DNA from 2 places in the Streptomyces sp. SLBN-118 genome. Region 1 is predicted to be linked to the other one. Evidence: riboswitches for the same ligand, from Rfam matches in the RefSeq annotation. Region 1 holds a riboswitch; the other holds the start of a gene.

Region 1 (6,188 bases):
GATCCTTCGGCTCCTCCGCGACGCGCACCTTGAACAGCCAGCCACCCTCGAAGGGGGCGGAGTTCACCAGCGACGGGTCGTCCACGACGTCCTGGTTGGCCGCGACGACCTCACCGGTGACCGGGGAGTACAGGTCGCTGACGGACTTGGTCGACTCCAGCTCGCCGCAGGTCTCGCCCGCGGTCACCGTGTCACCGACCTCCGGGAGCTGTACGAACACCACGTCGCCGAGCGCGTTGGCCGCGTGCTCCGTGATACCGACCGTCGACACGCCGTCCTCGGCGGCCGACAGCCACTCGTGCTCCTTGCTGTAGCGCAGCTGCTGGGGGTTGCTCATGGCCTGAATTCTCCTGTACGCGGGGGAGTGCTGGTGAAGGGCATGGTGGTGCTGAAGGTCACTTCTGGCGCTTGTAGAACGGCAGCGCGACAACCTCGTACGGCTCATGCGTACCGCGGATGTCCACGCCGACGCCCTGAGTGCCCGGTGCGGCGTGCGCCGGGTCCACGTAGGCCATGGCGATCGGCTTGCCCAGGGTCGGCGAAGGGGCGCCCGAGGTGACCTCACCGATCACCTCGCCGCCGGCGACGACGGACATGCCGGCGCGCGGGACCCGGCGGCCCTCGGCGATCAGACCTACGAGCCTGCGCGGCGGCTCGGTCTCGGCGCGTTCGGCGGCGGCCTGCAGGGCCTCGCGGCCCACGAAGCGGCTGTCGTTGGTGGTCTTCTCGAACTTCACGACCCGGCCGAGACCCGCGTCGAACGGGGTCAGCGCGGTGGTCAGCTCATGCCCGTACAGCGGCATGCCCGCCTCCAGGCGCAGGGTGTCGCGGCAGGAGAGCCCACAGGGGATCAGACCGACCGGGGCACCGGCCTCGGTCAGCGCCTGCCAGAGCTTCTCGGCGTACTGCGGCTCGACGAAGAGCTCGAAGCCGTCCTCACCGGTGTAGCCGGTGCGGGCGATCAGGGCGGGGACGCCCGCGACGGTGCCGGGCAGGCCCGCGTAGTACTTGAGGCCGTCGAGGTCGGCGTCGGTGAGGGACTTCAGGATGCCGGGGGACTCGGGGCCCTGGACAGCGATCAGGGCGTACGCGTCGCGGTCGTCGCGGACCTCGGCGTCGAAGCCGCGGGAGCGCTCGGTCAGCGCGTCGAGAACGATCTGCGCGTTGCCCGCGTTGGCGACGACCATGTACTCGCTCTCGCCGAGGCGGTACACGATCAGATCGTCGACGATGCCGCCGTCCTCCCGGCAGATCATCGTGTAGCGGGCGCGGCCGACGCCGACGGAACCGATGTTGCCGACCAGCGCGTAGTCGAGCAGATCGGCGGCCCGGGGACCGGTGACCGTGATCTCGCCCATGTGGGAGAGGTCGAAGAGTCCCGCCTTCGTACGGACGGCATTGTGCTCGTCGCGCTCACTGGCGTACCGCAGCGGCATGTCCCAGCCCGCGAAGTCGGTCATGGTCGCGCCGAGAGACCGGTGCAGGGCGTCGAGGGCAGTCAGACGGGGGGCGTTGCACATAGATGTGGCTCCCAGGGCAGGCCGATGAGGACGATCCTCCCCATCTGTCATCGGAACCTGAGAGGTTCGTCGCAACCGTACGTACAGGTGGTTGCGACTTGCACCTTGGGTGGAGCCACTCGACAGCGGCTCGCTTTTCAGATCTGCCTCATCACACGCGGTACGGGGCCTGAGAGATTCAAGGGAGGGACTTGCTCCTTCGGCGCCCGGCGCACAGTGGCCAGGACTCTCCCGCGTGGATTCAAGCGGCCGGTATGCAGTTGGCGCGCACATCATTGCACGCATTCCGGCGAAGTGGGGTCCCCGGCCTCACTGCAAAACGGTTGTGCCGCATTACCGTTTCTTTACACTTCATGGGCAAGGGTGGGTAACCCGACATGGGGAGGGTGATGACGTTGCAGAGGTCCGAGGCCTGCGCGACGACCGCGGGGGTGCCGGCCCGGCCGGCCCTGCCCGCGCGGCGACTGCTCGGGGCGCCCGTGCCCGTGCTGCGTGACCTCAGGGACCGCTCCGGGCGCAGCCCGAGAAGTCTGGTCTTCGCCGTCGGCGACGTGGTCGTCGTCTCCGGCCTGCCCGGCAGCGGAAAGTCCACGCTGATCCGGCGCGCGGCGACCGGGCGCGGCATCGACTCGCAGGACACCCGCGACCGGTGGGACGCGCGGATGCCGCGGCTGCTGCCGTACGCCGTCTACCGCCCGCTGGTCCGCCTAGCCCACTACGCCGGACTGCGGCGCGCGCTGCGCTCCGGCGAGAGCGTCGTCGTACACGACTGCGGCACCCAGGCCTGGGTGCGGCGCTGGCTGGCCCGCGAGGCGCGGCGCCGGGGGAGCGGGCTGCATCTGCTCCTGCTCGACGTGAGCCCGAAGGTCGCGCGTGCGGGCCAGCGTGAGCGCGGCCGCGGCGTCTCCGGATACGCCTTCGCCCGGCACCGGCGGGCGGTGGGCCGCCTGATCGCGGACGCGGAGGCCGGGCGGCTGCCGGTGGGCTGCGCGTCGGCGGTCCTGCTCGACCGCGACGCGGCGGGGGCGCTGGGACGGGTCGGCTTCCGGTAGGCGGGGTGGGGAACGCCCCCCCGGCCCGCGTTATCGTCGACGGGCAGACCGCACAACGTCCGGGGGACAAGGACCGCCATGCACACACCCGAGCACGCCCAACCGCACCCCTACGGCGGCTGGCCGGCCAACGAGCTCGAAGAGGTGCTCGCTGCCTCCCTCGGCAACGCATCCGCCGGAGGGCGTCTCGTCGAGGTGCTCGGCCGCAGCCAGGTCTGGGTGCCGCTGCCCAACGGCGGCAGCAACGACAGTCCGAATCTCGATCTGCCCACGATGGAGATCGAGGGCGCCGCATACGTCCCGGTCTTCAGCTCCGAGCAGCAGTTCATGGCCTGCGTCGGCAGCCATATGTCCTTCACCGTGGCCCCCGCCCGCGAGTTCGCCCGCGGACTGCCTCCGCAGCTCGGCATCGCCGTCAATCCGGGCGGCACCGTCGGTGCCCCGCTGCCCCCGCTCGCCGTCGCCGAACTGTGCAGGGTCGGCCGCACGCCCCTGGACGGCCCCGCGAGCGGCGGCAGGGTCAGGCTCTTCGAGCCGGACTGGCAGGAGGAGCCCGTGGACTTCCTGGCCGCCGCGGCCGGCGAGTTCGAGTCTTCAGGGGTGGTCCTGAGCGCCCGCCGCGCGCTCGCATCCGTCGAGGGCGAGCCGCCCTCCCTTTTCGTCGGTGTCCAGGTCTCCTCCCGGGAGGCCGTCGAACGCAATGCCCCCATGGACGCCCTCGGCCGGGCGCTGGGCCGGGTCCAGGTGCCCTGGCCGGTCAATCTCGTACTTCTGGATGTCGCGCAGGACCCGGTCGGACAGTGGATGCTTGAGCGCGTGCGGCCCTTCTACCAACGACAGCACGCGTAGCCGTCCGGCATGCGTACGCGTCACGCCGGTGTCAGTGCTGCCGTCTAAGCTGGACTGGTCGATCGAAGAGGGGCGGGACCCAGGGTGAGTGCGTCAGGCACCGCGGCGGCGGGGCAGGTCGAGCACATGCTGCGCCAGGTGACACCCGGACGCTACGACGCGTACGAGGCGCTGCTGCAGGCCATCGCCGACCCGGCGGGCGGCAGGCTCTGGATGCTGCTCTGGCACGGCCAGTCCGGCTCACCCGACGCCCAGTACGGGAACATGGAGGTCGACGGCGTCGGCTACGCGCCGTGCGTGACCTCCGCCCAGGAGCTCTCCGCCTCGGGCTGGAACCGCGCGCACGAAGTGATCGGCGGCCCCGACATCGCCCGCGCCCTCTATCCCGAGCGCTGGGGGATCTGGCTCAATCCGCATGCCCCCGGCGGCGGCGTCGGCATCCCCTGGCTCGACCTTCGCCGGATCGCCACCGGACTCGACCGAATGCCCGCAGGACCCCTGCGGCTGTCCGAACCGGCCATCGAGATCCCGCAGTTCTACGCCCTGCTCTCGCAGAACGCCCACCGCACACCCGCGGTCCGCTCCCTGCGCCGTGCCTGGGTGCAGCCCGCGCTCGGTGCTCCGTATCTCGCCATCGGGCTCGATCTGTACGACACGAGCAGGCAGTCCGTGGACACGGTGCGGGCGATGATGCAGCAGTCGATCGCCGCGGTCCCTGACGGGCTGCCGGTCTCCACGGTCGCGATGTCCGACGAGTACGACCCGGTGACGATGTGGCTGCGGGCCAATGCCCGCCCCTTCTACGACCGCGACGCTCACGGCGGCGCACCAGCAGGCGGAGGCTACGGCTACCCTCCGCCCCACGGCCCCTGAGTCGAGGGCGATTTCACCCTTTTTGCGAAGCGGTCGTTCCTATTTCCATGCTGCGCACCGGTGTTCGGGGCCGAATGTGCGTGCTTGAGACTTCAAATGCCTGGTATTCGAATGAGCTCTTGCTGTCCGCATGGCGATATCTCGCTCAACTATCAACCCATTTGCGGTAGCTGACGGTCCGCTCAGTCGGCGCCGCCGTCCGTATAACGGAACACTCCTCCCCTCATCACGTTTGAGCAAACATTCCCCGGGGGGTCTGGCGGGTGATCGCGAGAGCGTTGAAGACTCCCGGCAGGCGCGGGGCGTCGGACATGTGTGCAGTTGAGTTCAATGGCTCACGCGCCCCAACCCGCCAAACCACCCGCATCACCGGTAATACAGCAGCCGGACGATCGCACCGTCGACCCGGTGCGGGCGTCAGCGCACCGTCGGCAACCGCCGGCACGGGCTAGCACGAGGGACGATGACCGCACCCATTGAGACCACTGGATCGCAGACCGACGTTGCGCCCGAGGCTGTGCTGAAGGGCGTCGAGTCCAAGCAGATCGAGGGCCGTTCGCTCGGGCAGATCGCCTGGACGCGCTTCAAGCGCGACAAGGTGGCCGTCGTAGGCGGCATCGTCGTGGTGCTGCTGATTCTGACAGCCGCGCTCTCGAGACCGATCCAGTCGATGCTCGGGCTCGACCCGAACCAGTTCCACCAGGACCTCATCGACCCGAACACCACCCTTCCCAAGGGCGACTTCGGCGGAATGAGCTGGGACCACCCGCTGGGTGTCGAGCCGAAGTTCGGCCGCGACATCCTCGCCCGCATCCTTGAGGGCTCCTGGGTGTCCCTCGTGGTGGCCTTCGGTGCCACGGTTCTCTCCAACGCCATCGGCACCATCCTGGGTGTCGTGGCCGGCTACTACGGCGGGCGGGTCGACACGGTCATCAGCCGCCTGATGGACACGTTCCTCGCGTTCCCGCTGCTGCTGTTCGCCATCGCCATCTCCGCCACGCTGCAGGGCGGCGCCTTCGGTCTCGAAGGCCTGCCGCTCCACCTCCTCGTACTGATCTTTGTCATCGGCTTCTTCAACTGGCCCTATATGGGCCGGATTGTCCGGGGTCAGGCGCTGGCGCTGCGTGAGCGGGAGTTCGTGGACGCCGCGCGCGGGATGGGGGCCCGCGGCCCCTACATCCTCTTCAAGGAACTGCTGCCGAACCTCGTCGCGCCGATCATCGTCTACTCGACGCTGCTCATCCCGACCAACATCATCTTCGAGGCTTCGCTCAGCTTCCTCGGCGTCGGGATCCAGCCTCCCCAGGCCTCCTGGGGAGGAATGCTCAACCAGGCAAAGGACTTCTTCGAGGTCGACCCGCAGTACATGGTCGTGCCCGGCCTTGCCATCTTCGTCACCGTGCTGGCGTTCAACCTGCTCGGTGACGGCCTCCGGGATGCGCTCGACCCACGCAGCCGCTGATGTCTGCCGGGCTGAGTCCCAATCAAGTTTCCGACAACGAAGGGGAACCGACCATCATGCGAAGGTCAGCAGTGGCCGCACTCGCGGTCATCAGCAGCGCGAGCCTCGTGCTCGCGGGCTGCAGTAAGGCCGAGGACAAGGACGGTGGCAACGGCAAGGCCGCCGGCGCCAACGCCGCCACGAAGTCCATGGTCAATGTCTCCGACAAGAAGGGCGGCACGGTCACCTACGCGATGGCCGACGCCCCGGAGTCCTTCGACCCGGGCAACACGTACTACGCCTTCATCTACAACTTCAGCCGGCTGTACGCCCGTCCGCTGATGACGTTCAAGCCCGCTCCGGGCGAGGCGGGCAACGAGCTCGTCCCCGACCTGGCCGAGGCCAAGGGCACGCCGTCCGAGGGCGGCAAGACCTGGACGTACAAGATCCGCG
Region 2 (6,188 bases), on a different contig from region 1:
CCTGTGGTGGCCGAGCGGGACACGAAGTCGGTGTCGGTGGAGGACACCTTCGATGTGGATCTCCATGACCGCGTGCGGGTGCGGTTCGAGGTGGAGCGGCTCGCCGACCGGTGTGTGCACCGGCTGCGGGCTTCAGGGCACTCCGGCCGGACTATCGTGCTGAAGGTGCGGCGATACGACTTCTCGACGCTGACGCGCTCGGAGACGCTGCGCGGGCCGACCGACGATCCCTCGGTGGTGCGGGAGGCGGCCGGGCGGCTTCTGGAGGCCGTGGACACGACGGGCGGGATACGGCTGCTCGGCGTGGGCGTTACCGGGCTCGCCGACTACACGCAGGAGGACCTGTTCGCCCAGGCCGCCGCCGACGAGCAGGCCGCCGCGGACGAGCAGGCGGGATCGGCGCATGAGGGAGCAGCAGCGGCGGAGAGCGACCATGGGGCCCATGGAGGCGGGGATGCGGCCGGTGCGGGCGCTGCGGAGCCCGTGGCACACGCGGAGCGGCACTGGGCGGCCGGACACGATGTACGGCATGCCCAGTACGGGGCGGGCTGGGTGCAGGGCAGCGGCATCGGGCGGGTCACTGTGCGGTTCGAGGAGCCCGGCTCGCCGCCGGGACGCGTCCGCACGTTCCGTGTCGACGACCCCGATCTCGAGCCCTCGGACCCACTTCCGCTGGTGCCGCTCCCCGAGCGGGAGCGGGAGCGGGAGCAGGAGCAGGAGCAGGAGCAGGAGGAGGGGCAGGGCCCGGGTCAGTCCTCCTGGCCTGCGACGCGGCCGAAGGAGTTGTCCCCCGACGGACTGGGCGTTTCTGGAGCCTCGGACAGGTCGAGGCCGTAGTGGTGGTAGAGCTGCAGCTCCTGCTCCGGGGAGAGGTGACGGCCGACACCGAAGTCCGGCGCGTCCTTGATCAGCGAGCGTTCGTACGGGACGTGCAGGGATTCGTCGACCACCTTGCTGGGCTCCAGCGGGACAAAAGCGTCCCTGCTGAACAGGCCGGTGCGCACAGCGGCCCACTCGGGCGCGCCCGTCGCATCGTCGAGATACACCTCGTCCACAGTCCCGATCTTGGTGCCGTTGCGGTCGAACGCCTTGCGGCCGATCAGGCTGCGCGGATCGATGTCGGTCTGCACGGTCCCTCCACTAGGTCGCAATCGCTGTTTAAATACTACAAAAGTGCACATCTAACCTGTCGGCCACTTGAGCGATCGATGCGAGACCGCGCTGGTACGCTGGCAGGCGGCTGCTGACCCCGTGCGGGAGAGTCCACCGGTGACACACCGGCGGCGCCGAAGGAGCAAATCCTCCCCGGAATCTCTCAGGCCCCCGTACCGCACGGATGAGGTCACTCTGGAAAGCAGGGCGGGTGTCGGACGGCATCCGCTCTCACCGACGGTGAAAGTCGGCGCGCCCGCGTGCCGGTGAAGCTCTCAGGTTGAGATGACAGAGGGGGAGGCCGTCCGGGCATCCGCGCCGCGATGCCCCTCGCCGGTCGTGTCAGACCAGGAGGCCTCCCAAATGACCGCCAACCGCATTCCGCTCTCCCAGCTGGAGCAGGGCATTCCCTTCGAACAGCGCCACATCGGGCCCGACGCAGAGGCCCAGGCCAAGATGCTGGCGCAGGTGGGGTACGGCTCGCTCGACGAGCTCACCGCAGCCGCGGTGCCCGATGTGATCAAGAGCGCGGAGGCGCTGAACCTCCCGGGTGCGCGCACCGAGGCCGACGTCGTGGCCGAGCTGCGCACGCTGGCCGACCGCAACCAGGTGCTGGCGCCGATGATCGGCCTCGGCTACTACGGCACCTTCACGCCGCCGGTCATCCTGCGCAATGTCATGGAGAACCCCGCCTGGTACACGGCGTACACGCCTTACCAGCCGGAGATCTCCCAGGGCCGCCTGGAGGCACTGCTCAACTTCCAGACGATGGTCGCCGATCTGACCGGTCTGCCCACCTCGGGTGCTTCGCTGCTCGACGAGGCCACGGCCGCTGCCGAGGCCATGTCGCTCGCCCGCCGTGTGGGCAAGGTCAAGAACGGCGTCTTCCTGGTCGACGCCGACGCCCTGCCGCAGACCCTCGCGGTGATCGAGACCCGCGCCGAGCCCACCGGTGTCGAGGTCGTCACCGCCGACCTGAGCGAGGGCATCCCCGCCGAGATCGCCGAGCGCGGCGTCTTCGGCGTACTGCTCCAGTACCCGGGCGCCTCCGGTGCCGTCCGTGACCTCAGGCCCGTCATCCAGCAGGCGCACGAGTTCGGAGCGATCGTCACGGTCGCAGCCGACCTGCTGGCACTGACCCTGCTCACCTCGCCCGGCGAACTGGGCGCCGACATCGCGGTCGGCACCACGCAGCGTTTCGGCGTCCCCATGGGCTTCGGCGGACCGCACGCCGGCTACATGGCCGTCCGCGAGAAGTTCGCCCGCAGCCTGCCCGGACGGCTCGTCGGCGTCTCCGTCGACGCGGACGGGAACAAGGCCTACCGCCTCGCGCTGCAGACCCGTGAGCAGCACATCCGCCGCGAGAAGGCCACCAGCAACATCTGCACCGCCCAGGTGCTCCTCGCTGTCATGGCCGGGATGTACGCGGTCTACCACGGCCCCCAGGGCCTGCGGTCGATCGCACAGCGCACCCACCGCTACGCGACGCTGCTCGCCGAGGGCCTGCGGGCCGGTGGCGTCGAGGTCGTGCACGGCTCGTACTTCGACACGCTCACCGTCCGGGTGCCCGGCAAGGCCGCAGATGTGCTCGCCGCCGCACGCGAGGGCGGGGTCAACCTCCACCTCGTCGACGCCGACACCGTCTCCATCTCCTGCGACGAGACCACGGGACGCACGGAGCTGAACGTGGTCTGGGCTGCCTTCGGCCTCGAGGGCGACATCGAGGCGCTGGACGAGACGACCGCGGACGCCCTCGCGCAGTCCCTGCTGCGGACGGACGACTACCTCACGCACCCCGTCTTCCACGAGCACCGTTCCGAGACGGCGATGCTGCGCTACCTGCGCAGGCTCGCGGACCGGGACTACGCGCTGGACCGCGGCATGATCCCGCTCGGCTCCTGCACCATGAAGCTGAACGCGACCACCGAGATGGAGCCGGTCACCTGGTCCGAATTCGGGCAGATCCACCCCTTCGCCCCGGTCGGGCAGGCCGCCGGATACCTCACCCTCATCCATGAGCTGGAGGAGCGCCTCGCCGAGGTCACCGGGTACGACGCGGTGTCCATCCAGCCCAACGCCGGTTCGCAGGGTGAGCTCGCGGGCCTGCTGGCCGTGCGCGCGTACCACCGCGCCAACGGCGACGAGCAGCGCACCATCTGCCTGATCCCGTCCTCCGCGCACGGCACCAACGCCGCCAGCGCCGTGATGGCCGGGATGAAGGTCGTCGTGGTCAAGACCGCCGACGACGGCGAGGTGGACATCGAGGACCTGCGCGCCAAGATCGAGCAGTACCGCGACGAGCTCTCGGTCCTGATGATCACCTACCCGTCCACGCACGGCGTGTTCGAGGAGCATGTCGCGGACATCTGCGCCCAGGTCCACGAGGCCGGCGGCCAGGTGTACGTCGACGGTGCCAATCTCAACGCGCTGGTGGGTCTCGCCAAGCCGGGCAAGTTCGGCGGCGACGTCTCGCATCTCAACCTGCACAAGACCTTCTGCATCCCGCACGGCGGCGGCGGTCCGGGAGTGGGTCCTGTGGGTGTCCGCGCCCACCTCGCGCCCTACCTCCCCAACCACCCGCTCCAGCCGACGGCGGGACCCGCGACGGGTGTGGGCCCGATCTCGGCCGCTCCCTGGGGCTCGGCGGGCATCCTGCCCATCTCCTGGGCGTATGTACGGCTCATGGGCGGCGAGGGCCTCAAGCGCGCGACACAGGTCGCCGTGCTCGCGGCCAACTACATCGCCAAGCGCCTCGAGCCGCACTACCCGGTGCTCTACACGGGTCCGGCGGGCCTCGTGGCCCACGAGTGCATCGTGGACCTGCGGCCGCTGTCGAAGGCCACCGGTGTCAGCGTCGACGACATCGCCAAGCGACTGATCGACTACGGCTTCCACGCGCCGACGATGTCCTTCCCGGTGGCCGGCACGCTGATGATCGAGCCCACCGAGAGCGAGGACCTGACCGAGATCGACCGTTTCTGCGACACCATGATCGCGATCCGGGGTGAGATCGAGAAGGTCGCATCGGGCGAGTGGCCCGCGCAGGACAACCCGCTCTGCAACGCCCCGCACACCGCGGCCGCGCTCGGCGGGGAGTGGGAGCACTCCTACAGCCGCGAGGAGGCGGTCTTCCCGGCCGGGGTGAGCGCCGCGGACAAGTACTGGCCGCCGGTGCGCCGGATCGACGGTGCGTTCGGTGACCGCAACCTCGTCTGCTCTTGCCCGCCGCTGGACGAGTACGAGAACTGACGGACGGCGACCAGCAGGCCGGGGCCTGCAAGGCGGCGCGCATGCGTCAGGGCCGGTGCGGAGATCAGTCTCCGTGCCGGCCCCTCGTCGTCAGAGCTCTACGCCGCGGTCACCACCTGTCGGTGCGGAGCGATGATCTGCCCGTCCGGTAGCAGCTCGCCGGTGTCCTCGAAGAGCAGGACGCCGTTGCACAGCAGGCTCCAGCCCTGCTCCGGGTGGTGCGCCACGAGACGCGCGGCTTCCCGGTCGGCTGAGTCGGATGTCGGGCAGGCTGGCTGGTGCTGGCACATGGCTGGGTTCTTTCGCTGCGTTGTGTCGACTGTGACTGTCCTGCGGCTCGATGAGGAGTTCATGGCCGCCCCCCGTATCTCTCGGTCCGATCCCAGTGTTGCCCCACGGGCGTCATTCCGCAGGGATTTCGCGGCAGCTCTTCTTACTGGTTAATGACGTATCACCCAGGCGGACGGTTCAGCTCAACTGCATTGTCCTTTCGGGTGGTTCGCAGTGGCCGGTATGGGCTAGTCCACCCGGCACAGAGTGCGCCCCGCGACCGGACGGTCACGGGGCGCGAAGGGGGTGCGAACAGGGCGCCTGCGGGGCGCTGGTCACGCGGTCGCGGTCAGGCGGGGGAGCCGAGCAGCGGGGTCGGAGTGAGGCGCAGAGTCATGACCGGAAGCAGATCGGAGACCTGGTGCGGCCGGTGCGCGGTGATGCCCGGAGGCGCCGGAGCCAGCGGTACCAGTATGTCGGTGGGGCGGGGCGTGCCGGTCCCGGCGTCGGCGTCCGTGTCGCCGTGCAGCCAGAGCGTCAGCATGTAGAGCTCGGGGATGGACAGGAGCCGGGGCTGGAAGTGGGTCCTCATCGACTCGGCCTGCCGCAGCGCCAGCTCGGTGGAGCTCAGATAGGGGCCTTCGAAGAAATGCGAGAAGGTCCAGCCGTCGGCGGTGAGCATCGTCTCCGCCGCGGCCACGGCGCGTTCGCCACTGCGGATGAGGAAGCGCCAGCCGGTGAGGCGGGTGTAGGGAGCACTGCTGCTCGGGACGATCTGATCCAGCACATGTACGGGAAGCGGCAGTTCGGGGCTCACAGATCCCTGGACGGACCTCAGAGCGGGTGTGCGGGCCTCGCGGACGGCGGTCGGGGAACCGAGTGCTGCGAGGACGCTGCGGAGGGCAGGCGCGGGGGCCGGGGGGACATGCAGCGGCATGATGGGTCGCCTCTCACTTCGGAGACACGTTTGAGCAGGGGCAGGTGCGGACGGCACTGTCAGCGTGGTGGGGTCAGAGGGGGCCGGAAACCCCACCGGGCGCCAACTCTCTGCCTCGTTCGCGGAGTTTATACGACACGTGTTCTCGCCATGTTTCCGCTAGCGGTCCCGCGTATTTCCGGCAAGGCGGAATCGGGTCTATTTGGTGCGAAGTATGTGCCGATTTCATGAGAGAGCAGCGTCACGGCCTGGGACTTTACCGTCGGCACGGTAGGCTGAATCCTCTCGGTGTTTTTCACCAGGCATCGGGCAGCGGAAACTGCGAACTGCGTCATGCCGAAGGAATGTGCCGCTCGGCCACTTCGTACACACTACCGGCAGCGAACTGTCCACGAGGCGTTATGGATCAGCCGGTGTGGGCATTATCGATCGTGACGTGATCGGCTGGTGCTGCGTGCGCCCACTCGAGGAGGGACGCTTCGATGGGGGAGAAGGTCTTGGCAGGCGGGTTCCAGCTCTCCGATCGACAGAAGTACCGGAGGAAGTTGCAGCAGTGCCTCGCGGGGCTGGGGAGACTGCT

Evidence for each region. A riboswitch is a leader RNA that binds a small molecule or an ion and turns the genes downstream of it on or off. The one in region 1 is predicted to bind glycine.
Region 2: linked by a shared signal. The riboswitch ahead of gcvP (aminomethyl-transferring glycine dehydrogenase) and the one ahead of gcvT (glycine cleavage system aminomethyltransferase GcvT) in region 1 are both predicted to bind glycine.

What each region holds. Positions count from the first base shown of each region.
Region 1 covers NZ_VFNP01000001.1:2,337,918-2,344,105, reverse strand. The annotation lists gene gcvH (glycine cleavage system protein GcvH) at 1-337, opposite strand, end outside; gene gcvT (glycine cleavage system aminomethyltransferase GcvT) at 396-1,520, opposite strand; glycine riboswitch at 1,669-1,764, opposite strand; gene FBY35_RS10450 (AAA family ATPase) at 1,910-2,572, shown strand; gene FBY35_RS10445 (enhanced serine sensitivity protein SseB) at 2,651-3,421, shown strand; gene FBY35_RS10440 (enhanced serine sensitivity protein SseB C-terminal domain-containing protein) at 3,506-4,294, shown strand; gene FBY35_RS10435 (ABC transporter permease) at 4,758-5,756, shown strand; gene FBY35_RS10430 (ABC transporter substrate-binding protein) at 5,813-6,188, shown strand, end outside.
Region 2 covers NZ_VFNP01000002.1:1,038,247-1,044,434, reverse strand. The annotation lists gene FBY35_RS23325 (DNA polymerase IV) at 1-837, shown strand, start outside; gene FBY35_RS23320 (PRC-barrel domain-containing protein) at 750-1,130, opposite strand; glycine riboswitch at 1,245-1,341, shown strand; gene gcvP (aminomethyl-transferring glycine dehydrogenase) at 1,516-4,401, shown strand; gene FBY35_RS23310 (DUF5999 family protein) at 4,500-4,691, opposite strand; gene FBY35_RS23305 (hypothetical protein) at 5,021-5,608, opposite strand; gene FBY35_RS23300 (glutamate-cysteine ligase family protein) at 6,091-6,188, shown strand, end outside.